4 regions of the Thioalkalivibrio sulfidiphilus HL-EbGr7 genome follow, and region 1 is predicted to be linked to each of the others. Evidence: predicted binding sites of a transcription regulator. Region 1 holds the regulator's gene; each other region holds the start of a gene.
The links. The regulator sigma-54, encoded in region 1, starts transcription at its own class of promoters, with help from an activator protein. The targets are predictions, from matches to a motif close to TGGCANGNTNCNTGCTT.
Positions count from the first base shown of each region.

Region 2: urtA (urea ABC transporter substrate-binding protein) is a predicted target of sigma-54. The motif match lies at 3,896-3,912, and genes of this name have one in related genera.
Region 3: TGR7_RS01040 (ammonium transporter) is a predicted target of sigma-54. The motif match lies at 5,204-5,220, and genes of this name have one in related genera.
Region 4: TGR7_RS15490 (urea amidolyase associated protein UAAP1) is a predicted target of sigma-54. The motif match lies at 2,831-2,847, and genes of this name have one in related genera.

Region 1 is NC_011901.1:778,103-785,559, reverse strand. Features, by position in the region: gene kdsC (3-deoxy-manno-octulosonate-8-phosphatase KdsC) at 1-356, shown strand, start outside; gene lptC (LPS export ABC transporter periplasmic protein LptC) at 353-913, shown strand; gene lptA (lipopolysaccharide transport periplasmic protein LptA) at 885-1,427, shown strand; gene lptB (LPS export ABC transporter ATP-binding protein) at 1,424-2,149, shown strand; gene TGR7_RS03590 (RNA polymerase factor sigma-54) at 2,342-3,868, shown strand; gene hpf (ribosome hibernation-promoting factor, HPF/YfiA family) at 3,909-4,232, shown strand; gene TGR7_RS03580 (PTS sugar transporter subunit IIA) at 4,242-4,718, shown strand; gene hprK (HPr(Ser) kinase/phosphatase) at 4,715-5,662, shown strand; gene rapZ (RNase adapter RapZ) at 5,659-6,519, shown strand; gene TGR7_RS03565 (PTS sugar transporter subunit IIA) at 6,548-6,943, shown strand; gene TGR7_RS03560 (HPr family phosphocarrier protein) at 6,943-7,212, shown strand; gene TGR7_RS03555 (GGDEF domain-containing protein) at 7,389-7,457, opposite strand, start outside.
Region 2 is NC_011901.1:3,257,548-3,265,004, forward strand. Features, by position in the region: gene TGR7_RS15600 (FmdB family zinc ribbon protein) at 128-481, opposite strand; gene fmdA (formamidase) at 548-1,774, opposite strand; gene TGR7_RS15610 (sigma-54 interaction domain-containing protein) at 2,153-3,796, opposite strand; gene urtA (urea ABC transporter substrate-binding protein) at 4,136-5,386, shown strand; gene urtB (urea ABC transporter permease subunit UrtB) at 5,476-6,399, shown strand; gene urtC (urea ABC transporter permease subunit UrtC) at 6,427-7,457, shown strand, end outside.
Region 3 is NC_011901.1:227,932-235,388, reverse strand. Features, by position in the region: gene hisF (imidazole glycerol phosphate synthase subunit HisF) at 1-47, opposite strand, end outside; gene hisA (1-(5-phosphoribosyl)-5-[(5-phosphoribosylamino)methylideneamino]imidazole-4-carboxamide isomerase) at 131-859, opposite strand; gene hisH (imidazole glycerol phosphate synthase subunit HisH) at 877-1,533, opposite strand; gene hisB (imidazoleglycerol-phosphate dehydratase HisB) at 1,569-2,162, opposite strand; gene fnr (fumarate/nitrate reduction transcriptional regulator Fnr) at 2,332-3,096, shown strand; gene TGR7_RS01045 (hypothetical protein) at 3,184-3,840, opposite strand; gene TGR7_RS01040 (ammonium transporter) at 3,846-5,165, opposite strand; gene dtd (D-aminoacyl-tRNA deacylase) at 5,435-5,884, opposite strand; gene pip (prolyl aminopeptidase) at 5,881-6,831, opposite strand; gene TGR7_RS01025 (tRNA 2-thiocytidine biosynthesis TtcA family protein) at 7,184-7,457, shown strand, end outside.
Region 4 is NC_011901.1:3,230,069-3,237,525, forward strand. Features, by position in the region: gene TGR7_RS15470 (ABC transporter ATP-binding protein) at 1-103, shown strand, start outside; gene TGR7_RS15475 (creatininase family protein) at 103-888, shown strand; gene glnT (type III glutamate--ammonia ligase) at 890-2,257, shown strand; gene nikR (nickel-responsive transcriptional regulator NikR) at 2,267-2,719, shown strand; gene TGR7_RS15490 (urea amidolyase associated protein UAAP1) at 2,898-3,632, shown strand; gene TGR7_RS15495 (urea amidolyase associated protein UAAP2) at 3,655-4,302, shown strand; gene uca (urea carboxylase) at 4,343-7,457, shown strand, end outside.

The DNA of each region.
Region 1 (7,457 bases):
TGGGCATTCTGACCGGGCGCAATTCCGATGTGGTGGCCCATCGCATGCGCGATCTGGGCATTGACCTGGTGGTGCAGGGCCGGCGCGATAAACTCAACGCCCTGGACGGTCTGCTCGAGCAGGCCGGAGTGAGCACCGAGCACACCGCCTATGTGGGCGATGATGTACTGGACCTGCCGGTGATGCGCCGGGTGGCCTTCGCCATCGCCGTGGCCGACGCCCATCCACTGGTGCAACAGCATGCCCACTGGGTCACCGCCCTGCCCGGCGGCCGGGGTGCGGCCCGGGAGGTCTGCGAATTCATCCTGCAGTCCCAGGGGAACCTGGAACGCATGCTGGCCCCCTACCTGGCATGAGCCTGCGGCGCGCAAGCATCGTACTCGTTGCCACCACCGTGACGGCCCTGGGCTTCTGGCTGGGCCGGGATGTGGAGCAGCGCCTGGAGGTATTCATCTCCCCGGCCCCGGACACCCCGGAGCTGTACATGGAACAGTTCACCCTCACGGTCACCGGCGCCGACGGCCTGCCCCGTCACAGCATTCGCGGTGAACGCATGGAGCAGTATCAGCTGGACGGATCCAGCCTGGTGGAGACACCGGTCATGGTGATGAACCAGCCCGACGCCCCCGACTGGACCCTGAACGCGGAGCAGGCCTGGGTTTCTCCTGATGGTGAAGAGGTGCGTTTGTACGGGGCCGTGCACATGTCCCGCCCCGAAGGCCCCGCCCACGCCACCGTGGACATTCACACCCGGGACGTGACCGTCTGGCCCGAGCCCCAGCGGGCCGAATCCGAGGCCCCGGTGCAGGTGCGCAGCCCCCAGTATCAGGTGGACGGCACCGGCCTGCGCGCCGATCTACAAACCAGCATCCTGGAGTTGCTGCATGATGCAGATGCCACGTATTTCCCTTAAACGCCCGCTGGTCGCCACCCTGTTCGCAGGCCTGATGCTCGCCCTGATCACGGCCCTGGCCTCGGCCTCTGAACGGGATCTGCCCATCCGCATCCAGTCCGACAGCGCCGAACTGGACGACCAGCGAGGCGTCAGCGTCTACCGGGGCAACGTGGAAGTCACCCAGGGGGACCTGGTGATCCACGCGGACACGCTCACCGTGCACTCACCGAGCCGTGTGCTGCAGCGCATGGAGGCCGAAGGCAACCTGGCCAGGCTGCGCACCCTCACCGAGGACGGCCGCGAGGTGCGCGCCGAGGCGCGGCACATGGAATACCTGGCCGCTGAACGTCGCATGGTGCTGACCCGCGATGCCCGCATCTGGCAGGCACAGGACGAGTTTCGTGGCGCACGGATTGTCTATGACATGGACCGGGAGACACTGGACGCAGCCTCCGGCGACAGCGGTCGCGTGGAGGTCATCCTGACCCCGGCCGAAAACACCCGTGGCGGCGGCAGCGGTTCGAGCCAGTGAGTCGTCTGAGCGCCCAGGACCTGATCAAGCGCTACCGCGGCCGCACCCCGGTCAACGGCGTCTCGGTCCATGTGGACAGCGGCGAGGTGGTGGGCCTGCTGGGGCCCAACGGCGCCGGCAAGACCACCTGTTTCTACATGATCGTCGGCCTGGTGCCCGCCGACGAGGGCCAGATCCTGCTCAACGAACGGGACATCACCGCCTTTCCCATGCACGCCCGGGCACGCATGGGCGTGGGCTACCTGCCCCAGGAAGCCTCGGTATTCCGCAAGCTCTCCGCCGCAGACAACATCCTCGCCGTGCTGGAGACCCGCAGAGACCTCTCGGCCACCGAGCGCCAGCAACACCTGGAATCCCTCCTGGAAGAACTGCAGATCACCCATATCCGCGACAATCTGGGCATCAGCCTGTCCGGTGGTGAGCGGCGCCGGGTGGAGATCGCACGGGCACTGGCCACGGAGCCGGCCTTCATCCTGCTGGATGAACCCTTCGCCGGCGTGGATCCCATTTCAGTGATCGAGATCCAGCGCATCATCACCCACCTCAAGGACCGGGGCATCGGCGTACTCATCACCGATCACAACGTGCGCGAGACCCTGGGCATCTGCGACCGCGCCTATATCCTCAGCGAAGGGCGTATCATCAGCGAAGGCCCGCCCGATCACCTGCTGGCCGACGAAATGGTGCGCAAGGTGTATCTCGGCGAGCATTTCCGACTGTAAGCCTGGGACATCATCTCGCACATCCCGTGCCAAATTTAACCCGGCCTACCCTATAATCGGCCTATGAACCGCCGGGCCATGACAACGCTCCCGCCAGCAAGGGCCGCCATCGGGCCCGGACCTGCCACACACACGCCGGATGCTTTAGAATCTGCGCCCTTTCGGCTGCCAGCCACATTCAAACACTGAATCATGCTTAAACCTTCCGTCCAGCTGCGTCTCGGCCAGAGCCTCACCATGACGCCCCAGCTGCAGCAGGCCATCCGCCTGTTGCAGCTCTCCACGCTGGAACTCCAGACCCAGATCCAGGAAACCCTGGAGACCAATCCGATGCTGGAGGCCCTGGAGGCCGGTGAGGCAGAGGGGGAGGGTGAATCCGCCGAGGCGGATGCCGTGGACCTGGGGACCGGCAACGACTCGGTCACCAATCAGGCCGAGAACAATCGCAACGAAACCACCAACACCCCGGAAGATGCCGACGACCGCGCCCGCGGCGAGGACATCCCCGACGAACTGCCCGTGGACAGCAACTGGGATGAGATCTACGACGTAGCCCCGCCGGGCGCCACCGGCGGTATGCCGGAATACGACGGCCGGGACATGTTCGAGAACCAGAGTGGCGCCGGCGAGTCCCTCCATGAACATCTCATGTGGCAGCTCAATCTCACCCCCATGAGCCCGGAGGACCGGGTCATCGCCATGACCCTGGTGGACGCCATCAACGAGGACGGCTATCTCAGCGAATCCCTGGAGGCCATCCAGGCCAGCCTGTCCAACGACCTGGAGATCGACCTGCCCCTGGAGGAGATCGAGGCGGTACTGCACCTGGTGCAGCAGCTCGACCCGGTGGGCAGTGGCGCGCGGGATCTGTCCGAATGCCTGCTCATCCAGCTCCAGCAGATGCCCGCCGACACCCCCTGGCTGGACAAGGCCCGGGAGCTGGTGCGCTCCCACCTGGATTGCCTGGGCGCCCGGGACTACAAGCAGTTGCTGCGCAGCCTGCATGTCAGCGAGGCAGACCTGCAGGAGATCATCGGCCTGATCCAGGGGCTCAATCCACGCCCTGGCAGCCTGGTGAGCAACATCAACCCCGAGTACATCGTCCCCGATGTGTTCGTGCGCAAGCATGAAGGTCGCTGGCAGGTGGAGCTGAACCCGGACATCGCACCGCGGCTGCGGGTCAATCCGCTCTACGCCAGTTTCGTGCGCCGCGCCGACACCAGCCAGGATAATGTCTACATGCGCAACCAGCTGCAGGAGGCACGCTGGTTCATCAAGAGCCTGCAAAGCCGCAACGAGACCCTGCTGCGGGTGGCCATCGCCATCGTCGAACAGCAGCGCGCCTTCCTGGAACAGGGCGAAGAGGCCATGAAACCCCTGGTGCTGCGCGATATTGCCGAGCAACTGGACATGCATGAGTCCACCATCTCCCGGGTGACCACGCAGAAATTCATGCACACCCCCCGGGGCATTTTCGAATTCAAATATTTCTTTTCAAGCCACGTGGGCACCGCCGACGGTGGCGAGTGCTCCGCCACGGCGATCCGCGCCATGATCAAGAAGCTCATCGCCGAGGAGCCCCAGGGCAAGCCCATGAGTGACAGCAAGATCGCCTCGATCCTGGTGGACCGGGGCATCCATGTGGCGCGGCGCACCGTGGCCAAGTACCGTGAGGCCATGTCCATACCACCTTCCAACGAGCGCAAGCGGCTCATCTGAACGTCCACTGAACATATTCACTTAACGAAAGGAGTCTTCCATGCAAATCAATCTCACCGGCCACCACGTGGATCTCACCCCTGCCCTGCGCGACTATGTGAACGAAAAGTTCGATCGCCTGGAGCGGCACTTCGACAATGTCATCGACGTGCACGTGATCCTTACCGTAGAGAAGCTGCAGCAGAAGGCAGAGGCCACCATGCTGGTGAGCGGCAACAACCTGTTCGCCGACGCAACCGATCAGGACATGTATGCCGCCATCGACGCCCTGGTGGACAAGCTCGACCGCCAGGTGGTCAAGCACAAGGAAAAGCTCAAGGATCACCACCGCGCAGAAGGCTCACACCGCAACCACAGCGAGTAAGCTCATCCCATGAATATCGGTCAACTCCTCGCGCCGGAACGGGTCTCCCGTACCGGGGAAATCAGCAGCAAGAAGCGCGTGCTGGAAACCCTGAGCGAGATGCTCTCAACCAGCCAGCCGGATCTGAGCAGCGGCGAGATCTTCGAAAGTCTGATCTCCCGTGAACGTCTGGGCAGCACCGGTCTGGGCCATGGAGTGGCCATCCCCCACGGTCGCGTGGCGGGAGTGAAAAACGCCGTGGCCGCACTCATCAAGCTGGAGCGGGGCGTGGACTACGACGCTCCCGACCGGGAGCCCGTGGACCTGCTGTTCGCGCTGCTGGTGCCCCAGGAGTCCACCGACGAGCACCTGGAGATCCTGGCCACCCTGGCGCGCATGTTCGCAGACCCCTCCACCCTGGCGAGCCTGCGCTCGGCCGATGACGGCGAGACCCTGCTCGACCAGGTTCGCCATTGGGACGGCAACGGAGACGGCGCCACCCCATGAGCGACTGGCTCAGCGTTCGCTCTCTGGTCGAGGCCATGGACGAACGCCTGGGCCTGCAGTGGGTGGCCGGCCTGCGCGGCAGCGAACGCCGGCTGTCCCGCCACCCCAGCGCCGACGCCGCCCCCTCCCTGGTGGGACATCTCAACCTGATCCACCCCAACCAGATCCAGGTGCTCGGCAACGAGGAGATGCACTATCTCCTGGGGCTGCGCAAGAATTCCCAGCGTGACCTGGTGGAACAGATCACCGACGGCCACGCCGCCATGATCATCGTCACCGACGCCCTGGAGCCACCCCTCGCCCTGCAGGCCCAGGCCGAGACCCGTAACGTGGCCCTGCTGCGCACGCCCCTGCCGGGGCACGAGCTGATCAACATCCTGCGCTACTTCTTCAGTAACAAACTGGCCGAAACCATCACGGTCCATGGCGTGTTCCTGGAGGTACTGGGCATCGGACTGCTGCTCACCGGCAACAGCAGCGTGGGCAAGAGCGAACTGGCCCTGGAACTGATCACCCGCGGCCACCGGCTGGTGGCCGACGATGCCCCTGAATTCGCCCGCATCACCCCGGACACCCTGCGCGGCGCCTGCCCGGCGGTGCTGCAGGATTTTCTTGAGGTGCGTGGCCTGGGGGTACTCAACATTCGCTCCATGTACGGGGACAGCGCCATCAAGGACAGCAAGTACCTGAAACTCATCATCCGCCTGTTCGATCTGGGCAATGGCGAGGAGCAGGAGTTGGACCGGCTGCACGGTGGCCGCCAGAGTCGCACCATCCTGGGTCTGGAGATCCCGGTCATCAGTCTGCCCGTGGCGCCGGGGCGCAACCTGGCCGTGATGGTGGAAGCCGCGGTGCGCAATCATCTGCTGCGCACCAAGGGTTACTATGCAGGCGACGACCTGTCCGAGCGCCAGCGTCGCGCCATGGGAGACAGCGAGACATGAAACTGATCATCGTCAGCGGTCTGTCCGGTTCGGGAAAATCCGTGGCACTCAACGCCCTGGAAGACGCAGGCTATTACTGCGTGGACAATCTGCATCTGGGCCTGCTGTCCGCCTTCGTTCGCCAGCTCATGGCCCCGCGCATGCCCCTCTACGAGCTGGCCGCCGTGGGTGTGGACGTGCGCAGCGGCCTGGAGGAGCTGGATCACTTTGACGACATCATGGCGGAGATCCGGGCCCAGGGTGTGGAGGCGCAAATCCTGTTCCTGCGCGCCGACGAAGACATCCTGCTGCGCCGTTTCAGCGAGACCCGGCGCAAGCACCCCCTGGCCCGCAAGGGCATGCCCCTGGTGGAGGCCCTGCGCCTGGAACGCAGCCTGCTGGCCCGCATCGCCGTACGCGCCGACCTCACCCTGGACACTACCCGCACCAACGTCCACCAGCTCACCCACCTGATCCGCGACCGGGTGGAGCAGGCCGGCGGCGACGCCCTGTCCCTGCTGTTCCAGTCATTCGGATTCAAACACGGCTCGCCTGTGGACTCTGATTTCGTCTTCGATGTACGCTGTCTCCCCAATCCCTACTGGGAACCGCGACTGCGGTCCCTGACCGGGCGAGATCCGGACGTGGGGGCCTATCTCGATGAACACGCGGTGGTACAGGAGATGTTCGACAGCCTGCGGGATTTCCTGGAACGCTGGATACCCTGTTTTGAAGCGGAGCATCGCAGTTACATGACCGTGTCACTGGGTTGTACCGGGGGCCAGCACCGCTCCGTCTATCTGGCCGAACGCCTGGCCGCGCACTTCCGTCAAACCCGAGGCCTGAACGTCAGCACACGCCACCGGGAACTGTCCTGAAATCCGCACATAACGGATCGATCATCCCATGACCGTAGGTTTGCTTATCATCACCCACAACCGCATCGGAGAGGATCTGATCAGCACCGCGCGCTCCATGCTCGGCAAGCTGCCCATGGAGGTGAAATCCCTCGCGGTCTCCCAAGCGGGCGACCCCGATGAGCTGCTGGCCCGGGCCCGGGACTATCACGGCCAGCTTCACCAGGGCGAGGGCGTGCTGGTGCTCACGGACATGTACGGCTCCACCCCCAGCAACATCGCCGCACGCCTGCTGGAGCTGCCCAAGACCCAGGTGATCGCCGGGCTCAACCTGCCCATGCTGGTACGGGTGCTGAACTACCCCAACCTGCGTTTGCATGAACTGGTGAACAAGGCCATCAGCGGCGGACACGACGGTATCGTCCTGTGCGAGACCCAGTGCTGATGATCGAGCGCGAGGTCACCATCATCAACCGCTTGGGCATGCACGCCCGGGCGGCCGCCAAGTTCGTCAGCCTGGCCAGTCAATTCGGCGCCGAGATCGAGTTGGAGAAAGGCACCCGGCGGGTCAACGGCAAGAGCATTATGGGTGTCATGATGCTGGCCGCCAGCCGGGGTTCAACGGTACGCCTGTTCGCTGACGGCGAGGACGCCGAGGATGCCGTGCATGCACTCACCGAGCTGATCGCCTCGCGCTTCGGAGAAGCGGAGTAGTTGAGAAGCAGTGGCAAGTGGCAAGTGGCAAGTGGCAAGTGGCAAGTGGCAAGTGGCAAGTGGCAAGTGGCAAGTGGCAAGTGGCAAGTGGCAAGTGGCAAGTGGCCAAGATGTTGCGCCACCCTCCCCGACCGATCCACTCGCGACGGCCTAATCACTAACCCGAGCCAGGCCGACTATCCCCCGATACGTCCGAACAGTCCGGTGCGTGCTGCGGCCATGACCACCCGGTTGCGTCCCGACTG
Region 2 (7,457 bases), 990 kb from region 1:
CAGAGCCACGGGGAATGCAGGTCAATGATTTCCCCCGCGTCCCTGCGTCTCCGCGAGAGAACCGCCTTTCAAAACAAAAGCGCCCCATCAGGGGCGCCTTCATCAGATCAATGGAATACGGAAACGATCAGTGCCCCAGCATCCAGGGCCTGGCGGTCTTCTTGGTCTGTTTGCGCAGCGCCGGCTTGGCCTCCGGATCGACGGGCTTGGCCTTGTCCTGGCTCTTGCTGCTGCCGCAGGTGTGGGCACCGGTGCAGCCGCAGGAGGAACGTCGCGCGACGGCGGGTGAATGCCGGCTCTTCTCGTTGCGCTCCCAGCGCATGCGGTTGGAGGGGTCCATGATGGCCAGGCGCGGCGCGCTGATGATGCGCGGTGCGGTCTCACCGCATTCCGGGCAGTCGTGATCCAGGGCCGACTCGGCCATGGGGCGCATCACCGAGAACTCTCCGCACTGGTCACAGTGATAATCGTAGATGGGCATGGCGGCTCTTCTCTCCTGTATAAGACGGGATGGCCGGCCGGAGACCGGCCATCCGTCGATGCTTCATCAGCTGGTGCGCGAGGTATCGATACCCGAGGGGATCTCGATGGCCGGGCCCGCATCCGTGGGATGGATGTCGAACTCGAACACCTCGGTGGGCAGCCACAGGGTGGCGCAGACGTTGGGGATGTCCACGATACCGCTGATATGTCCCTCCACCGGCGCCGTGCCCAGAATGGCGTAGGCCTGCTCACCGGAGTAGCCGAAGTTCTTCAGGTAGTCGATGGCGGCCAGACAGGCGCGACGATAGGCAATGTGCGCATCCAGGTAGTGCTGCTTGCCGTCCTCGTCCACGGAGATGCCTTCGAAGATCAGGTAGTCCTTGAACTGGGGATCGATCTTGCTGGGCTGGAAGATCGGGCTGCTGATGTTGTACTTCTTCATGCCGCCCTTGATGAGGTTGACACGCAGCTCGATGAAGCCCGCCATCTCGATGGCGCCGCAGAAGGTGATCTCGCCGTCGCCCTGGGAGAAGTGCAGGTCGCCCATGGACAGGCCGGCCTCCTTCACATACACGGGGAAGTACACCCGGGAACCGCGGGACAGGTTCTTGATGTCGCAGTTGCCGCCGTGTTCGCGGGGCGGCACGGTACGGGCCGCTTCACGGGCGGCGGCCTTGGCCTCCTCGCCCTTCATGCTGCCCATCAGGGCGGTCTCTTCGTAGGGCAGGGTCGCCAGGGGCGGCACACGATTCGGATCGGTGTCCACCAGGGCCTTTTCCCGGTCGTTCCACTGCTTGAGCAGTTCCTTGGAAGGCAGGGTACCGATCAGGCCGGGGTGGATGATGCCCGGGAAGCGCACCTTGGGGATGTGCCGGGAGCTGGTGTAGATACCGTGGAAGTCCCATATGGACTTGCGTGCCTCGGGGAAATGATCGACCAGGAAGCCGCCGCCGTTTTCCCGGGCGAAGATGCCGTTGAAACCCCACAGCTGATCCGGCAGCGGGCCGGCGTCGAGGATGTCCACCACCAGCAGGTCGCCGGGCTCGGCACCCTCGATACCCACGGGGCCGGACAGGTAGTGCACCTTGGTCAGGTCCACGTCGCGAATGTCGTTGGCGCTGTCGTTGTTCTCGATCTGGCCGCCGGTCCAGTCGAAGCACTGCAGGCGGAACTCGGCGCCGGGCTTGACCCGGACTGCCATGGGAATGTCAGGATGCCACCGGTTGTGTGGCTTGATGTCCTGCTCCTCGGGTGGCTTGCTGAAATCGTAACTGATCAGTGTTTCGGGCATGGTGGTTCTCCGGTTAGATGTACCTTGCAAGGCCGTGGGCGCAGAACCTGTCTGTGCCGGACGGAATGTTCTCCGGACACGCACCTGCACGCCCGGACCAACACGGGTACTCAAGCCAGAAATGTGCCAATAGAAGCGGTGTGCAGGAACAGGGATGGAGGACCCGTGCTCATGACCGCGTGACCCGTGATCGGGTCCGGTACATTCACCGGGGAGTATTTCGCAAAGAACAGGATGGATTCATCACATGATGAATTACCGGCAATCCAGGCTAACAAGCTGTTTATCCGGGATTACATTGAGTGACATTGTCATACATTGTTGTTTTGCTGCACCCCGGACAAACCTACTTATCGCATGCCTATGTCACAATCGGAGCTAGTCACGGACCATGCGAAGACCGAGTTTTTCCATTCTGTAGCGCAACTGTCGGGTCGTCAGGTTGAGAAGCCTCGCGGCCCCCGCCTGGTTGCCACGGGTCTGTTCTAGGGCATTGCGGATGCGTTGCGCATCATCCTGGTGCACCCACTGGTAGGCCCGGGGCATGGCCCCGGTCAAGAATGCCTCGCCGCGCACGCCGCGTTCCTCTGCCATGCCGGCCTCCACGGGCCTGTCAGGACCCTGCTTGGGCAGCTTCACCGCACTCTGCTCCGCCAGGATGCGCGTCATCTGTTCCTGATCGATCACCTCGTCCTCCACCATCAGCATGGCCCGTTCCAGCACGTTCTGTAGCTGGCGCACGTTACCCGGCCAGCTGTAGCGCTCGAGCACGTGCAGGGCGGCCGGATGCAGGGTGATGTTGCGCCGGTAGCGGTGATTGAGTTCATTGAGGAAGTGCAGGGCCAGCGGTCGTATGTCCTCGTGCCGGGTGCGCAGGGGCGGCAGGTACACGGGCACCACGTTGAGGCGATAGAAGAGATCGAGACGAAAATGCCCCGCATTGACATGCTCCTGCATGTTCACGTGGGTGGCCGTGATGAGCCTGAAGTTGACCGGCACGCCTCGGGTGGAGCCGATGGGATCCACCTGGCGCTCCTGGAGGACCCGGAGCAGCTTCGCCTGCAACTGCAGGGGCATGTCACCGATCTCGTCCAGGAACAGGGTGCCGCCATCGGCCAGCATGATCTTGCCTTTCTTGGCGCCGTTCGCGCCGGTGAAACTGCCCTTTTCGTAACCAAACAGCTCCGCCTCCAGGAGGTCCGGCGGGATGGCCGCGCAGTTGATGCACACGAAGGGGTGCTCGCTGCGGTCACTCTGCTGGTGGATCATGCGGGCAAACTTCTCCTTGCCGGTACCGGACTCGCCGAGCAGCATCACCGGCGCCTCGCTGTGGGCCACCTGCATGCACTGCTTGACGGCCTTCATGAGCGATTCACTGGAGCCGATGATGCCGTGGGAGAGGCTCTTCTGGAGCATGCCCTCCATGACGATGGAGTTCTTGAGACTCTGGTTTTCCTGCATCAGGTGCTCGGTCTGCTGGTTCAGGAACTGGCGAATGCGCATGACCTGACCGATGGCCGAGGCCGCCACCCGGAGCACCGCGATATCGGAATCGAAGGCGCGGTGACGGATGCCTTCCCGTTGCACCGACAGCACGCCGATGGGCGTTCCCGACTCCAGGATGGGCACCGCGATAAAGGCAATGGGTGAATGGCTCCCGCCGCTTCGCTCCGTGATGCGCTGCAGATAGAGCGGCTCCTGATCGATGTCGGTGACCAGGCCTATGGTACCCGTGCGCATCACGAAGCCGGTCACGCCCTCGTGGTAGCCCACGGAAAAGGCGCCCTGGGCGAGACGCGCATGGGTCAGCCCATAGGAATACTTCACCTCCAGCACCAGCCCTGAACTGTCGGGTGCCAGTACGCGACCACAGTTCAGCCCCAGCATCTGGGACAGCAATCTGAGAATGCTCTGCACGGTGCGCGGAGGATCCAGCGGCCGGTCCAGCAGCTTGGCGATCTCCTGGATCACCGAGAGTTGTTGCTTGATACCGTCCCCACCGGCAAGGGCAGTCGCTGTCATGTCTCTCCCCGAATCGCGATTGATGCTGAATGACCGGATGGCCTTCCGGATTGTCAGCCAGAATCGTGCCAGCCCATTCCGGCATTCCTTGACAAAGACTGACACGGTTCATGCGCCCAATGGGTGCCCGTCACACTTCATCTGCACCCGGATCGGGCATGGCTTTCATCGGAGCGGTACGCGACACCTCATGCGCCGGTGAATCCTTTGACTGTTCCCACGCGGTTAAACGCGCATTCCACTGCCATTGGCACATCCGTTGCATTCGGCTTAGGGCGAAGCGAAGACCATCCGTTTCCCCACAGGGATCCATGACCAACCGAACCGAGGTGTTTACCCATGGCTGATATCAAGAAACCATTTACCCGTCGCCAGATGCTCAAGACCATGATGGGCCTGCCGCTCGCCGCCGGCGGCGTGATGAGCGCGCCTGTGGCATTCGGCAAGCCTGCCACGTCCGCAATCAACACCACCGGCCTCGCCGTCACTGACGACACCGTGAAGGTGGGCATCCTGCACTCCCTCACCGGCACCATGGCCATCAGTGAGACCGGCTCCGTGGAAGCGGAGACCCTCGCCATCGAGCAGATCAATGCCATGGGCGGCATCCTGGGCCGCAAGATCGAGATCATCGTCGAGGACGGCGCCAGTGACTGGCCCACCTTCGCCCAGCGCGCCCGCAAGCTGCTGCGCCAGGACAAGGTGGCCTCGATCATGGGCTGCTGGACCTCCGCCTCCCGCAAGGCCGTGCTGCCGGTGCTGGAGCGCGAGAACGGCCTGCTCTACTACCCCACCTTCTACGAAGGCCTGGAACAGTCCCCCAACGTCATCTACACCGGCCAGGAGGCCACCCAGCAGATCCTCGCGAGCCTCGACTGGCTGGCCAAGGAGAAGGGTGCCAAGACCTTCTACCTGATCGGCTCCGACTACATCTGGCCGCGCACCTCCATGAAGATCGCCCGCATCCACATCGAGCAGAAGCTGGGCGGCACCGTGGTGGGCGAGGACTACGCGCCCCTGGGCCATACCTCGTTCGGTTCCAACATCAACCGCATCCGCCTGCGTCGTCCCGATGCCATCTTCGGCGCTGTGGTGGGTGGCAGTAACGTGGCCTTCTTCCGTCAGCTCAATTCCGCGGGCCTCAACGGCGGCAACACCACCCTGCTGTCCCTGGCCACCACCGAGGACGAAGTGCTGGGCATCGGCGGCGAGAACGTGGAGGGCTTCTACTCCTCCATGAAGTACTTCCAGAGCCTGGACAACGAAAACAACATCGCCTTCGTGAAGGCCTTCAAGGAACGCTGGGGCAGCGACAGCGTGATCGGCGACGTGACCCAGGCCGCCTACCTCGGTCCCTGGCTGTGGAAGGACGCCGTGGAGCGGGCCGGCAGCTTCGACGTGGCCAAGGTCACCGCCGCCTCCCCGGGCATCGAGCTGACCACGGCGCCGGAAGGCTACGTGAAGGTCCACGAGAATCACCACCTGTGGAGCAAGACTCGCATCGGCAAGTGGCGCCGCGACGGTCAGGCGGACGTGGTGTTCGAGTCGGATCTGATCGAGCCCAACCCGTTCCCCGAGGGTTACCAGTAACAGGCATAGGCGCGGGTGCCCAGGAAGATTGCAGGGCACCCGCCCTTACCCAAGGGCAACTCCTTCCACATCCCTAAGGAATCACACACATGGGCGACTTCTCAGCACAGGACCTGATGGCCATTGCCGCCATGCAGGGGTTCGCCGGACTGAGCTTCTTCAGCGTGCTGCTGCTGATGGCCCTCGGTCTGGCCATCATTTACGGTCAGATGCGCGTCATCAACATGGCCCATGGCGAATTCATGGTCATCGGCGCCTACACCACCTACATGATTTCAAGCCTGGTTGCGACCCACGCACCCTGGGCGATCGATTACTACATCTTCCTTGCCATCCCGCTGGCCTTCATTGCCGCCTTCCTGGTGGGGCTGTTCATCGAGGTGGTGATGATCCGTCATCTCTATCACCGCCCCCTGGACACGCTGCTGGCCACCTGGGGCCTGGCGCTGATCATGCAGCAGATCTTCCGCTCCACCTTCGGCGCGCGCGAAGTCAGTCCGCGACTGCCTGACTGGCTGCAGGGCTCCTGGCAGCCCACGCCCATGATCGACATTCCGATCAACGGCATGAGCATCATGGTGCTCACCCTGTTCGTCACCATCGCGGTGTTCTGGTTCATGTTCAAGTCCCGCTGGGGCCTGCGGGTGCGCTGCACCATGGCCAGCCGCGAGATGAGCGGCGCGGTGGGCATCAACACCAAGTGGGTGGACCGCATCACCTTCGCCGTCGGATGCGGCATCGCCGGCATCGCCGGCGCGGCCTTCACCACCATCTCCTCCACGGGCCCGACCAGCGGCACGCTCTACATCGTCGACACCTTCCTGGTGGTGGTCTTCGGTGGCGCGGCGAGCCTCCTCGGCACGGTGGCCTCGGCCTTCGTGATCGCCCAGGGCCAGTCCCTGCTGGAGTTCTTCCTGGGGGCCTCCATGGCCAAGGTATCCATCCTCCTGGCCGTCATCGTGATCCTGATGCTGCGTCCGGAAGGCCTGTTCGCGAGCAAGGTGCGCCGCTAAGGCGCGCCCTCTCTGGAGACATTCGTCATGACTAACGTACTGAGTCTGATTCTGGGCAAGCGGGGACTGGGCGGTGTGCTGATCATGGCCGCGCTGATCCTGGTGGTGCTGCCGACGCTCATGGACATCGACCAGCTGAACCTGGCCGGACGGTTCCTGGCCTTCGCCTTCGTCGCCGTGGGCCTGGTGCTGTCCTGGGGCTACGGTGGCGTGCTGAGCCTGGGCCAGGGCATCTTCTTCGGCATCGGCGGCTACGCCATGGCCATGTTCCTGAAGCTCGAGGCCTCGGACCCGGAGAGCACCTCCATCCAGACCACCCCGGGCATCCCGGACTTCATGGACTGGAACCAGATCACCTCGCTGCCCTGGTTCTGGGAGCCCTTCTACAGCCTCACCTTCACCATCATCGCCATCCTGGTACTGCCGGCCCTGTTCGCCTGGATCATCGGCACCGCCATGTTCAAGCGCCGGGTGAGCGGCGTGTACTTCGCCATCATCACCCAGGCCATCGTGGTGATCCTGACCATCCTGATCATCGGTCAGCAGGGTCTCACCGGCGGCGTCAACGGCATCACCGACCTGCGCACCCTCAAGGGCTGGGACATCCGCACAGACGAGGCGCTGTTCATCCTCTACTACGTCAACGCGTTCCTGCTGATCGGCGCGGTGCTGCTGGGCATGTGGATCCTGTCCACCAAGTACGGCCGCATCCTCATCGCCATGCGTGACCGTGAGGACCGGGTGCGCTTCTCGGGCTACGACGTGGCCAACTTCAAGGTGTTCGTGTTCTGCGTCGCCGCCCTGTTGTCCGGTATCGGCGGGGCCATGTTCACCCTGCAGGTAGGCTTCATGTCCCCGTCCATCATCGGCATCGTACCCTCCATCGAGTTCGTGATCTTCGCCGCGGTGGGCGGACGACTCTCGCTCCTGGGTGCCGTGTACGGTGCGCTCATCGTCTCCTACCTGCGCACCACGGTGGCCGAGGCCTATCCGCAGCTCTGGCTGTTCGTCATCGGCGGCGTGTTCATCGCGGTGGTGATGTTCGCCCCCTACGGCCT
Region 3 (7,457 bases), 550 kb from region 1:
CGGCCGTTGTCGACGTCGAGACAGGGGATGATGCGTTTGGCGAGCATTGATTAAGGCGCTAGAGGCAAGTTGATAGAGACAAGAGGCAAGAAATTCGCATCTGGCACCGCGAGGCCTGGCTGAGCCCGGCTTACTGATCAGCCAGTTTCTGAGCCTCGGCGAGGTCGATGGTGCCTTCGTAGAGGGCGCGGCCGACGATGACGCCGTCGATGCCCTCCTCGCTCACGGCACACAGACGGCGGATGTCATCCAGGTTGGTGACGCCGCCGGAGGCGATCACCGGTACATGCACGGCCTGGGCCAGCTTGACCGTGGATTCCACGTTCACGCCCTGCATCATGCCGTCCCGGGAGATATCGGTGTAGATGATGGCGGCCACGCCGTCCTGCTCGAAGTGCATGGCCATGTCGATCACGTCGTGGTTGGAGAGCTTGGACCAGCCGTCGATGGCCACCTTGCCGTCCTTGGCGTCCAGGCCGACGATGATGTGGCCGGGGAATTCCAGGCACAGGTCATTGACGAAGTGGGGGGCACTCACCGCCTTGGTGCCGATGATCACCCACTGCACGCCGGCGTCGAGATACACCTGCACGGTGTCGTCATCGCGGATGCCGCCGCCCACCTGCACCGGCAGGTCCGGGTAGCGGGCGACGATCTCGCTGATGATGCCGGCATTGCGCGGCTCGCCGGAGATGGCCCCGTCCAGGTCCACGATATGCAGTCGGCGCGCCCCGGCCTCCACCCAGCGACCGGCCACCTCCACCGGGTCGTCGGAAAACACCGTGGCGTCGTCCATCCTGCCCTGGCGCAGACGCACGCACTTGCCATCCTTCAGGTCAATGGCCGGAATCACCAACATGCTCGAGTCTCCTGGGATCATGACTGTGGCTGCCCATCCCAGCGCATGAAGTTCCTGAGCAGGGTGAGGCCCGCGGCCGCGCTCTTCTCAGGGTGGCACTGGATGGCAAAGATGTTGTCCTTGGCAATGGCCGAGGTGAAGCGGATGCCGTACTCGGTGGTGGCGGCCACCAGGGCGGGGTCGCCGGCCTCGAGGTGATAGCTGTGCACGAAATAGAAGCGGCTGTCCTGGGGGATGTCCCGCCACAGGGGATGCGCGCCTTCCTGATGTACCTGGTTCCAGCCCATGTGGGGAATCTTCAGGCGGTCGCCGCTGCCGGCGTCCCGCAGATCCGTTCCGAAAAACCGCACCTTGCCGGGCAGGATGCCCAGGCAGGGGGTGCCGCCGTTCTCTTCACTATAGTCCACCAGCACCTGCATGCCCATGCAGATACCCAGAAACGGGCGGCTGGCGGCCGCCTGGCGCAGCACGGCATCGAGGCCCCGGGCGGTGAGCGCGGCCATGCAGTCCCGGGCGGCGCCCTGGCCGGGGAACACCACCCGCTCGGCGGCGGCGATGACCCCGGGGCTGTCGGTGAGCAGCACGCGGGTGCCCGCCGGAGCCTCGTGCTCCAGGGCCTTGACCACGGAGCGCAGGTTGCCCATGCCGTAATCGACCACTGCCACGGTGTTCATGATCGCTGCCTTGCTCGGGATGCGGGTGTCGCGGCCTACAGGGAGCCCTTGGTGGAGGGGGTGGTGCCCTGCATGCGCGGGTCCGGTTCGGCGGCCATGCGCAGGGCACGGCCGAAGGCCTTGAAGATGGTCTCCGCCACGTGGTGGGCGTTGCGCCCGCGCAGGTTGTCGATGTGCAGGGTCACGGCGGCGTGGTTGACGAAGCCCTGGAAGAACTCGCCGAACAGGTCCACGTCGAAGTCGCCGATGCGTGCCCGGGGGTAGTCCACGTGGTACTCCAGGCCGGGACGGCCGGAGAAGTCCACCACCACCCGGGACAGGGCCTCGTCCAGGGGCACGTAGGCATGGCCGTAGCGGCGGATGCCCTTCTTGTCGCCCAGGGCCCTGGCCATGGCCTGGCCCAGGGTGATGCCGATGTCCTCCACCGTGTGGTGGGCGTCGATATGCAGGTCGCCCTTGGCAACGATCTCCAGGTCCACCACGCCGTGCCGGGCCACCTGGTCGAGCATGTGGTCCAGGAACGGCAGGCCGGTGTCGAACTGGCCCTTGCCCTGACCATCCAGGTTGATACGGACCCGGATCTGGGTTTCCAGGGTGTCCCGGGAGACTTCGGCGATACGCTCGGACATGGGTGCAATAAATCCGCGGATTGATCGACCTGCGATCATATCACAGCCGTTGGCCCTGGCACGCGCCGTCCGGCTTGCAGTGGCGTGCTGCTTGTAGGGCCGCGAAGCCTTCGGGTATCTTGAGCGTTAAGGTAGGTACAGGGACACCTCCTCACCACGGGAACCACGCATGCCCACGTCCAATATCATCGATCTGCATGGCCTGAAAAAGGCCTGCAGCAACTGCAGCCTCCACGACCTGTGCATCCCCATGGGGGTCAGTGACCAGGAACTGGACGCGCTGGAGCGCATCATCAACCGCCGCCGGCCTCTGCAGCGGGGCGAGTACCTGTACCGCCCCGGCGACCGCATGCAGGCCCTGTACGCGGTGCGTGCCGGCTCCGTGAAGACCTCCTCCATCAGCGACGACGGCCTGGAACAGGTCACCGGCTTCCACCTGCCCGGCGAACTCCTGGGTCTGGATGCCATCAGCGACGGCATCCACCCCTGCACCGCCCGGGCCCTGGAAACCACCTCCGTGTGCGAGATCCCCTACGACAGGCTCGAGGACCTGGCCGGCCAGGTGCCAGGCCTGCAACGTCAGTTGTTCCGCATCATGAGCCGGGAGATCCAGTTCGACGAACACCTGATGACCCTCCTGGGCAAGAAGTCCTCGGAGGCGCGCCTGGCCGCCTTCCTGCTGAGCCTGTCCAAGCGCTTCGGCGAACGGGGCTTCTCCCGCCAGGAATTCAACCTGACCATGTCCCGCAACGACATCGCCAACTACCTGGGCCTGGCGGTGGAGACGGTCAGCCGGCTGTTCACCCGCTTCCAGCAGCTCGGCCTGCTGGAGGTCAACCGCAAGCTGGTGCAGCTGATCGACATGGAAGGCATGCACCAGATGGCCGGCGCCCACGGCCCTGAAACCCTTGAAAAAGGCGGCCGGGGAGGCTGATAGGGGCAATTCAAAGTTCAAGATTCAAAATTCAAAGAAAAGGTCACCTCCCCCTTTGAATTTTGAATCTTGAATTTTGAATTGCCTTCAAAGCAGCGCTCTCGGCGAAAACACCTCCGCCTCACCCAGCTTCTCCGTCACCCTGACCGCCTCCGCCAGCAGCCTGTCCGCGCTCACGGGCCCCACTTCCTCGCAGGCGGCCACGTAGGTCAGGTGCAACAGGCCGCGCAGGCCCTCCAGGCCCACGGCCTGCGGCAGCTGGGACGCCTCCCCCGTGATCCAGTCGGTCACCTGCCCGCGCAGGCCCGCCGGCAGACCCAGGCCCACAAGGCGCTGCAGCACCCGCACCCGCACCCCGGTCTCCACCTGCCGCTGCACGAGCCCCTCCATGATCGTGCCGTACATGGACTCGAACACGGTCATGGCCCCCGCTGGCGGGGGCGGTGAGGCACTGGCCGCCGGGACGGCACCCCGGTCCGAGGGACCCGGGTCCGGGGCCAGGTCCGCTTCGTCCAGGGACAGGGCGCGTACCAGGGCCCGGTGCAGTTCGCCGCGCCGCGCCTCCTGCCCGGCCTGCCGGCAGATGCGCGCCAGGAAGTCGTGCAGGGCATAGACGGGCTTGTCCGAGAACTCCCGCTCCCAGAGGCCCAGCCCCTCACGGGCGGCGGCCTCGTCCATGAGGGAGCACAGTCCGGTGTAGATGGCGCGGCGGCGGCGACGCAATTCCCTGCTGTCCACGGCCATGACGCTCACCCCTTGCCCTTGTGCAGGACATCGGCCTGGAACTCCGGATAGCCGATCTCGTAGTGCTCGCTGAAGTCGAGACCCCGCTGCTCGTCCACCGTGGAGGCGCGCAGGCCCACGGTGCGGTCGATCAGGAAGTACATCAGCAGGGCCATGGGGAAGGCCCACAGGAAGCCGGCCAGGATGCCGATCAACTGCACCGCCACCTGCATGGGGTTGAACAGGTCGCCGGCCAGGAACAGGCCCGCCGCCAGGGTGCCCCAGGCGCCGGCCAGGCCGTGGGCCGAGACCGCGCCCACCACGTCGTCCAGGCCCAGGGACTCCAGCAGGCGCGTGCCCGCCACCACGATCATGCCCGAGACCAGGCCGGTGACCACGGCGAAGTGCGGGTCCATGGTGGCGGCGCCGGCGGTGATGCCCACCAGGCCACCGATGGAGGCATTCACCGTGGTGGTAAGCAGCACCGGCTGTCGCAGGATGGCCAGCAGGATCAGTGCGCCGGCGGCGCCCGCTGCCGCCGAGAGGTGGGTGTTGAGGTTGATCAGGCCGATGGAAACATCGGCGCCGCCGGTGCTGCCACCGTTGAAGCCGAACCAGCCCACCCAGAGGATGAAGCCGCCCAGGGCCACCTGGGTGAGGTTGTGGCCATGGATGGGCCGGCGCTCGCCGTTGGGGCCGAAACGCCCCAGGCGCGGCCCCAGCACCAGCACACCCGCCAGGGCCACCCAGCCTCCGATGGAATGCACCACCGTGGAGCCGGCGAAGTCGATGAAACCGAGGCTGGCCAGCCAGCCCTCGCCGCCGTGGGCGCCGCCCCAGGCCCAGCTGCCGTACACGGGATAGATGATGGCGGTGATCAGCACCGCACCCAGCAGGTAGGCCTGGTAGCGGGTGCGCTCGGCCATGGCACCGCTGGCGATGGTCACGGCGGTGGCGGCGAACATGGTCTGGAACAGCAGGGCCATGTAGTCGCCGTTCTCGGCGCCGATCAGGGCGAAATGGGACTGGCCGAACCAACCGGTGGGGTTGAAGCCGAACATCAGCCCGTAACCCACCAGCCAGAAGGCCAGGCTCCCCAGGCACACGTCCACGTAGTTCTTCATCACCACGTTGACGGCGTTCTTGGCCCGGGACATGCCGCTCTCCAGCAGGGCGAAACCCGCCTGCATGAAGAACACCAGGGCGGCGGCCACCGCCAGCCAGACCGTGTCCAGGGCGGGCAGCCAGTCCGGCGGCCCGGACTCCGCGGCCTGGGTGACGGCCGGGAACAGGCACAGGGCTGTGATGAGCATCAGGGGGGTGAAACGGGATCGGGGCAGGGTCATGGAATCTCTCGTCCTCTTGCTGGGCCTTGCCTGTGAATGAGCAAGGCCCATGCCAGAGGACAGATCCATGACCGGCGGCGGATGTCGTGTGATGAATGGCGCCTGGGCACGATAGATCCGACCGTCCGCGCACCAGGGCGGGGCAGGCGCACCGGGTCGGTGCCGCAGGGAGATCGAGATTCAAAATTCAAAATTCAAAATTCAAAGGGGGTGACGTTTCCTTTGAATCTTGAATTTTGAATTTTGAATCTTGAATTCTGAATTGTCCGTTATCTGGGCGGCGGCACTTCCAGCCAGAAGGTGACCGGGCCGTCGTTGACCAGGCTCACCGCCATGTGGGCACCGAAGCATCCCGTGGCCACGGGCGTGTGAACCGAACAGGCCAGGGACACCAGGTGATCGAACAGCGCCCTGCCGAGCCCGGGCTCGGCGGCCGGGGTGAAACTCGCGCGCATGCCTTTGCGGGTGTCGGCGGCCAGGGTGAACTGGGGCACCAGCAGCAGGCCGCCGCCGGTGTCCGAGAGGCTCAGGTTCATGCGCCCGGCCTCATCCTCGAACAGGCGGTAGCCCAGGATGCGCTCCAGCAGGCGCGCCGCCTGGGCCTCGGTGTCACCCCGCTGCACGCCGATCAGGGCCAGGATGCCGGGGCCAATGGCCCCCACGGTCTCGCCGTCCACGCGCACCGCGGCCTCGCTGACCCGCTGCAGCAGGGCGATCATCGCAGCATCACGGCCAGTTCGTCCGTGGCCCGCACCAGGGCATCCACGATGCCCGGTTCGCCGGCGGAATGGCCGGCATCCGGGATGATCTCGAGCTTCGCCCGGGGCCAGGCCCGGTGCAGGGCATGGGCCTGGTCCAGCGGGCAGACCACGTCGTAGCGGCCGTGCACGATGGTGCCGGGGATGTCCGCCAGGCGGTGGGCGTCGCGCAGCAGCCGGTTCGGTTCCAGGAAGGACTGGTTCATGAAGTAATGACACTCGATGCGCGCCAGGCTGAGCGCTACGTGGGGATCCCGGAAATGGTCCACCACCCCCGGATTGGGCAGCAGCGTCGCGGTGCGCCCCTCCCACTCGGACCAAGCCTTGGCGGCCGCCATGCGCGCCACCTCGTCCTCACCGGTGAGCCGGCGATGGTAGGCGGAGACCATCTCATCCCGTTCAGACTCGGGGATCGGCGCCAGGTAGTCCTCCCAGTAGTCGGGGAACAGGCGCCCGGCGCCCTCCTGGTAGAACCAGTGGATGTCCCGGGGCCGGCACAGGAAGATGCCGCGCAACACCAGTCCCAGCACCCGCTCCGGGTGGGCCTCGGCATAGGCCAGCGCCAGGGTCGAGCCCCAGGAGCCGCCGAACACCACCCAGCGCTCGATGCCCAGGTGTTCCCGGATGCGCTCCATATCGGACACCAGGTGGGCGGTGGTGTTGTCCTCCAGGGAGGCGTGGGGGCGGGATCGGCCGCAGCCCCGCTGGTCGAAGAGCACGATGCGGTAGGCGGCGGGATCAAAGAAACGCCGATGCCAGGGCTCGCAGCCGGAACCGGGGCCGCCATGCAGGAACACCACCGGCAGACCCTGGGCAGTGCCGCAGGTCTCCAGGTGCAGCCGGTGGGTCTGGTCCACGGCCAGGGTTTCCATGTGATAGGGGTCGATGGGCGGGTAAAGCACACGCATGATCGAGGACCTCAAGGCCTGTCCGAATGGGCCCCATCATAGCCCCAAACAGCCCAAAAGCGCCTGTGTAGGCCTAGGCCTACACGAATTGTGGAAGATTCCTACAAAAAAGGCCGTTTTTGGGCCTTTTCTCCCGCCACGGAATGGGAAATGATGGTATCGCCCTCCAGGGGAGGAGGTTTCAGGGAACCCCGGACACTCGACAGGACGTCGGATTCGGGTGTGGAACGGATCCCACCAGGGACGCTTTAATCACCAAGGGGCCAGGACGGCCAAACCCCGGTGCCAGGATGGCGCCGGGGTTTTTTATGCCCGCATCTCCTGGTGGCCAGAGCCCTTGCCCGCACCCTGAATGGCACGTATCTTCGGTCGGATGACCGACTTCATCGCACCCCCCAAATCCCTGATCCGCCTGACCGGCAAGGCCCTGGGCGATTTCCGCATGATCGCCGACGGCGACCGGGTGCTGCTGGGCCTGTCCGGCGGCAAGGACTCCCTGAGCCTGCTGCACCTGCTGCATCACTTCCAGCGCCGCGCCCCGGTGCGCTTCGAGCTGGCCGCGGTGACCATCGATCCCCAGAGCGAGAGCTTCGACCCCTCGCCCCTGATCCCCTACATGAAGGCGC
Region 4 (7,457 bases), 1.0 Mb from region 1:
CATCCATCCGCCAGGCGCAGAGACCGAAGAAGGGGTCAACGGCGACCGCCTCAACATGGTGCGCATGGTGCCCGTCAACGCCAAGGTGGAGTCCGTGTTCTGATGCTCAACGACTGGTACACCATGACCTGGGAAGAGATCGGCGCGCTGGTGGCGGGCGGCATGGACAGCGCCATCCTGCCGGTGGGCGCCACCGAGCAGCACGGCCCGCACCTGGGATGCGGCATGGACGCGGAGATCGCCGCGCGCCTGTGTCGCGACGTGGCGGAAAGCACCGGCGCCATGCTGCTGCCCGCGCTGCCCTACGGCTGCTCCATCGGCCACTCGAGACGCTGGCCGGGCACCATCGCGCTGCAGCCCAAGACGCTGATCGACGTGATCAAGGACATCGGCGACTGGGTCTACGCCTCGGGCTTTCGGCGCCTGTTCCTGGTCAACGGGCACGTGACCAACGAGGCGCCGCTGCGCTGCGCCCTGGAGATGCTGCGCGCCGAGCACGACGACCTGATGGTGGCGCTCGTCAACACGCCGGCCATCAGTGAGCGGGTGCGCACGGCCCATTGCGCGGACGGCATGGACTGGCACGCCAACGCCGCCGAGACGGCACTGATGATGGCGCTCTCGCCACACATGCTGCGCGCGGAGCGCATCCGGGACGCCGACGATCCCGACCGCACCGAAGACTGCGTGTTCGCCCACCCGGTCAACCGCACCAGCACCAACGGCGTCACCGGACACCCGAGCCGCGCCAACCGGGAACAGGGCGCGACCCTGTACGCTTGGATGGTGGAGGACCTCAGTGCCCGGGTGCGCAAGGGCATGGCGGAGACGCCACCCCTGCCCCATTCCTATTTCAGATCCATCCAACCCGACAACGGGAAACCCTGACATGAAGACCAAGACCGCCGACGAGATTCGCCAGATCCAGGACCGCCTGCGCGCCCAGGGCGTGAAGTACTGCCTCGGCGCCTACGTGGACATCCACGGCGTGCCCAAGGGCAAGGTGGTGCCCATCGACCACCTGCCCCACATGGCCCACGGCTCCGAGCTCTACACCGGCTATGCCCTGGACGGCCTGGGCCAGGCCCCCAACGAGGACGAGATCGCCTCGGTGCCGGACCTGGACCACATCATCCAGCTGCCCTGGCGGCCTGAGGTGGCCTGGATGCCCGCGGACAACACCTTCCACGGCAAGCCCTATCCGTTCAGCACCCGGGTGGCGCTGAAGAACATGATCGCGAAGGCCAACGAAATGGGCTTCGGCTTCAACTTAGGCATCGAGGCGGAGGTGTTCCTGCTGCGCCAGACCGGGGACGGCGGCCTCGAGGTCCCCAACCCCGACGACCGGCTGGTCAAGCCCTGCTATGACGCGCGCGCCTTCCTGGATCAGTTCACCTGGCTGGACAAGATGGCCACCACCATCAACGCCCTGGGCTGGGACCTGTATTCCTTCGACCACGAGGACGCCAACGGCCAGTTCGAGTTCGACTTCCGCTACGCCGACGCGCTGACCACCTGCGATCGCTTCACCTTCCTGCGTCTGATGGCCAAGGAGTACGCCAAGGAGGAAGGCCTGATCGCCACCTTCATGCCCAAGCCCTTCGCCGACAAGACCGGCAACGGCGCCCACTTCAACATGTCCCTCTATGATCTTGAGACCGGCGCGAACCTGTTCGCCTGCGATCCGAAGGAAGACCCCCGCGGCCTGGGCCTGACCGAGATCGGCTACCAGTTCATCGCCGGCATCATCAAGCATGGCAAAGCCCTGTGCGCCGCCTTCGCGCCCACGGTGAACAGCTACAAGCGCCTGGTGCGCCAGGGCGACATGCCCTATTTCACCTGGGCGCCGGTGTTCAACTCCTTCGGCTCCAACAACCGCACCAACTCCGTGCGCGTGCCCATGGGCGGCGGACGCTGCGAGTCGCGCAACGCCGACGGCGCGGTGAACCCCTACCTGGCCGCCACCCTGGCCCTGGCCGCGGGCCTGGAAGGCATCCGCGAGGGCCTCGACCCGGGCAGGCCCCAGGAGGACAACCTCTACGAACTGAGCGACGCCGAGCGCGCCGACCGGGGCATCGAGTTCCTGCCCAAGAGCCTCGCCGAGGCCATCGATGCCTTCGAGGCGGACCCCTTCGTGGTCGAGGCCCTGGGCCAGGGCCTGCGCGACGAGTTCATCAAGTACAAGCGCGCCGAGTGGACCAGCTACCACCAGACCATCTCCGCCTGGGAGATCGAACGCTACAGCCACCTGTTCTAGGGAAAGCCCATGAAAGCCAACGGAGGCGTCAGCCGCATCAGCATCTCCCTGCCCGAGCCCCTGCTCGGGCAGCTGGACGACATGGTGGAGGCGCGCGGTTACGAGAGCCGTTCCGCGGCGCTGGCGGAGATGATCAGCCACCAGTTGGTGGCCCACAAACGGGAACTGGGCAACGAGGTGATGGCCGGCACCATCACCCTGCTCTACGACCACAGCACGCCGCGCCTGCAGAAGGTCCTCGCGGACCTGCAGCACGAGCACGTGGAGGAGGTGATCAGCTCCCTGCACATCCACCTGATGCACAACCGCGCCATGGAGGTGATCCTGGTGCAGGGCCCGGCGACCCAGCTGCAGGTCATCGCCGACCGCATGATCACCAACCGGGGTGTGATCTCCGGCAAGCTGGAACTGACCACCACCCTCATCCCCCAGGTGCACCAGCCGCCCGCCCGTGGCAACTGAGGCACCAAATGCGTGCCCCGGCACCTGTCATGCCCCGCCCTGGTGCAGGCGAGCGGCAGACTCAACCCCGCACATCGCCGCGGCGCAAGGCGCGCCGCCCGTCGGCTGCCTTGGCACGCAACCTGCCTAGTCAGTATTACGAATTCGCGAATCCGTACTACTCATGGAGACCGACCACATGAACAACACACCGGACGAGTCACGCAGGCTCTGGGAAGAGCGCGTGCCCGCGGGCGCCCACTGGTCCTGGGTGCTGCGCCGCGGCACCACCTTGCGCCTCACCGACCCGGAGGGCGGCGCCAACGTGGCCATGCTGCTCTACAGCCGCGAGGACACCACGGAACGCTACAACATGGCTGACACCCTCAAGGGCCAGCACACCGCGTTCCTCACCCGGGGCAACGTCTGCTACAGCGACATGGGCCGGGTGATCTGCTCCATCACCGAGGACACCTGCGGCTGGCACGACACCATCGGCGGGCTGTCCAACGCCGCCCTGGTGCAGCAGAAATACGGCGAGGCCCGCTACCAGGAGCACCGCAACGCCTACCACCGCAACGGCTTCGACAGCCTGGTCAACGAACTGGGCAAGTACGGCCTGGGCCGGCGCGACGTGGTGGCCAACCTGAACCTGTTCAGCAAGGTCACCGTGAACGAGGACGGCGCCCTTGTGTTCAATCCGGGCAACTCCAAACCCGGCGACTACCTGGACCTGCGCTTCGAGATGGACACCCTGGTGGTGCTCTCCACCTGCCAGCATCCCCTGGACCCGGCGCCCGCCTACGCGCCCAGACCCGTGGACCTGCTGGTGTGGCGTTCCGACCCGCCCGGCCCCGACGATCCCTGCCGCAACCACTGCGCGCAGAACCAGCGCGCCTTTACCAATACCGAACGCCTCTACCCCCTGGGCTGAGCACAAGACCCGGAGACCGATCATGAGCACAGCACTCGTCGAAAGCCCCCTGGATGCCAGCCAGGCGGTGTTCCGCCAGGTGGTCCCCGCGGGGGAACCCTTCACCGGCATCGTGCGCAAGGGCCAGACCCTGCGCATCCTGGACCTGGAAGGCAACCAGGCCGTGGACACCCTGTTCTACAACGCGGACGACCCGGAGGAGCGCTACAGCGCCAACGACACCATCCGCGCCCAGGGTAACATCTACCTCAGCACCGGCACCCAGCTCCTGTCCAGCGAGGGCCGGGTGATGCTCACCATCACCGCCGACACCTGCGGCCGTCACGACACCCTGGGCGGCGCCTGCTCGGCGGAGAGCAACACCGTGCGCTACGCTCTGGACAAGCGCCACATGCACAGCTGCCGGGACAGCTTCCTGCTGGCGCTGGCCGAGCACGACCACGGCATGGGCAAGCGGGACCTGTCGTCGAACATCAACTTCTTCATGAACGTGCCGGTCACCCCCGAGGGCGGCCTGTGTTTCGCCGACGGCCTCTCGGCGCCGGGACGCTACGTGGAGATGCGCGCGGAAATGGACGTGCTGGTGCTGATCTCCAATTGCCCGCAGCTCAACAACCCCTGCAACGCCTACAACCCGACGCCGGTGGAGGTCCTGGTCTGGGACGCGTGAGCGCCCGCAGCCCCTTGTCCCGACTGATGACGAGCGCCCCATGTTCAACAAGGTCCTGATCGCCAACCGCGGCGCCATCGCCTGCCGCATCATCCGCACGCTCAAGTCCATGGGCGCGGGCTCGGTCGCGGTGTACTCGCAGGCCGACGCCCACTCCCTGCACGTGAGCCAGGCGGACGAGGCGGTGTGCATCGGCCCTGCACCGGCCCGGGACAGCTACCTGGACTGGAACAAGATCCTGGAGGTGGCCCGCAGCACCGGCGCCGAGGCCATCCACCCCGGCTACGGCTTCCTGAGCGAGAACGCCGCCTTCGCCGAGGCATGCGAGCAGGCGGGCATCGCCTTCATCGGCCCGACGCCGCAGCAGATGCGCGACTTCGGCCTCAAACACACGGCCCGGTCCCTGGCCGCCGAGAACGGCGTGCCCCTGCTGCCCGGCACCGGCCTGCTGGACGACCTGGACCACGCCCGGCGCGAGGCCCTGCGCATCGGCTACCCGGTGATGCTCAAGAGCACCGCCGGCGGCGGCGGCATCGGCATGCAGATCTGCCGCTCGGAGAAGCAATTGGAGGAGGCCTTCCACTCGGTGGAACGCCTGAGCCGCAACAACTTCGGCCAGGGCGGCATCTTCCTGGAGAAGTACGTGGAGTACGCCCGGCACCTGGAGGTGCAGATCTTCGGCGACGGCGAGGGCCGCGTGGTGGCCCTGGGCGAACGGGACTGCTCGGTGCAGCGGCGCAACCAGAAGGTGATCGAGGAGACCCCGGCGCCGGGCATCGACGACGGCCTGCGCGCGCAGCTCATGGACGCGGCGGTGCGCCTGGGCCAGGCGGTGAACTACCGTTCCGCCGGCACCGTGGAATACGTCTACGATACCCGGACCGGCGCCTTCTACTTCCTGGAGGTGAACACCCGGCTGCAGGTGGAACACGGGGTCACCGAGGAGGTGACCGGCGTGGACCTGGTGGCCTGGATGGTGCGCCTGGCCGCCGGCGAGCGCGACTTCCTGGGCGCCTACCGGCACGCCCCCCGGGGCGCCGCCATCCAGGCGCGCCTCTACGCCGAGGACCCGGGCAAGCAGTTCCAGCCCTCCAGCGGCGTGCTCACCGCACTGCGCCTGCCTTCGGACATTCGCGTCGAGACCTGGGTGGAACAGGGTTCCGAGATCTCGCCCCACTACGACCCCATGATCGCCAAGCTCATCGCCCGGGGCGCGGACCGGGACGAGGCCCGGGCCCGGCTCGGCGAGGCGATCGCGTGCGCCGAGCTGCACGGCATCGAGTCCAACCTGCCCTACCTGGGCCAGATCCTCGCCGACGACGTGTTCCGGCAGGCGCAGCACTACACCCGCTACCTGGATCGCCTCGCCTACCGCCCCGCCACCCTCGAGGTGCTCTCCCCCGGCACCCAGTCCATGGTGCAGGACTACCCCGGGCGCACCGGCTACTGGCCCATCGGTGTGCCGCCCTCGGGCCCCATGGACCATCTCGCCTTCCGCCTGGCCAACCGGGCGGTGGGCAACCCGGAAGGCGCGGCGGCCCTGGAACTGACCGTCACCGGCCCGACCCTGCGCTTCAACACGGACACGGTGATTGCGCTCACCGGCGCCTGGATGAAGGCCCTGCTGGACGGCCAGGAGATCCCCTACTGGCAGCCGGTGCCGGTGCGCGCCGGCAGCACCCTCAGGCTGCGCGCCATCAGCGGCGCCGGCAGCCGCAGCTACCTGGCGGTCAAGGGTGGTCTGGACGTGCCCGACTACATGGGCAGCAAGTCCACCTTCACCCTGGGCCAGTTCGGCGGCCACGGCGGGCGCACCCTGCGGACGGGCGACGTGCTGCGACTCAACGCCGCCAGCGCACCGGACGAGACCTGCCGGGAGATCCCGGCGGCCCTGATCCCGGCCTACGGCAGACACTGGGTCATTCAGGTCACCTACGGCCCCCACGGCGCGCCGGACTTCTTCACCGACGCGGACATGGCGACCTTCTTCGCCACCGACTGGGAGGTGCACTACAACTCCAGCCGAACCGGGGTGCGTCTGATCGGCCCGAAGCCCCGGTGGGCCCGGGAGGACGGCGGCGAGGCGGGCCTGCACCCCTCCAACATCCACGACAACGCCTACGCCATCGGCGCGGTGGACTTCACCGGCGACATGCCGGTGATCCTGGGTCCCGACGGACCGAGCCTGGGCGGCTTCGTGTGCCCCGTGACCATCATCCAGGCGGAACTGTGGAAGCTGGGCCAGCTCACCCCCGGCGACACCCTGCGCTTCCACTGCACCGACATCGCCAGCGCCAACGCCCTGGAGGCGCACCAGGACCGCTGCATCGCCACCCTGTCCCCCGCCCCCGCCCCCGCCATCCAGGCCCGGGTGCCGGGCGTGGACACCAGTCCCGTCCTGTACCGGCGTGAGGCAGACGCGGATCACGTGGGCGTCTGCTATCGCCAGGCCGGCGACCGTTACCTGCTGATCGAGTACGGCCCCCTGGTGCTGGATCTCAGGCTGCGTTTCCGGGTGCACGCCCTGATGGACTGGATCGAACGCCAGGCCATCGAGGGCATCATCGAGACCACCCCGGGCATCCGCTCCCTGCAGGTGCACTACGACAGCCGGGTGATCGGCCAGGCGGACCTGGTGCGGCTGCTCAAGCAGGCCGAGGACGCCCTGCCCGCCATCGAGGACATGCAGGTGCCGAGCCGCATCGTGCACCTGCCCCTGTCCTGGGACGACCCCTCCACCCGGCTCGCCATCGAGAAGTACATGCAGTCGGTGCGCCCCGACGCCCCCTGGTGTCCCAGCAACATCGAGTTCATCCGCCGCATCAACGGCCTGGAAGACATCGATCAGGTGAAGGACATCCTGTTCAACGCCCGCTACCTGGTCATGGGCCTGGGCGACGTCTACCTGGGCGCGCCGGTGGCCACGCCGCTGGACCCGCGCCACCGCCTGGTGACCACCAAGTACAACCCGGCGCGCACCTGGACGCCGGAGAACGCCGTGGGCATCGGCGGCGCGTACCTGTGCGTCTACGGCATGGAAGGGCCGGGCGGCTACCAGTTCGTGGGCCGCACGGTGCAGATGTGGAACCGCTACCGGCAGACCCGGGACTTCACCGAGGGCAAGCAGTGGCTGCTGCGCTTCTTCGACCAGCTGC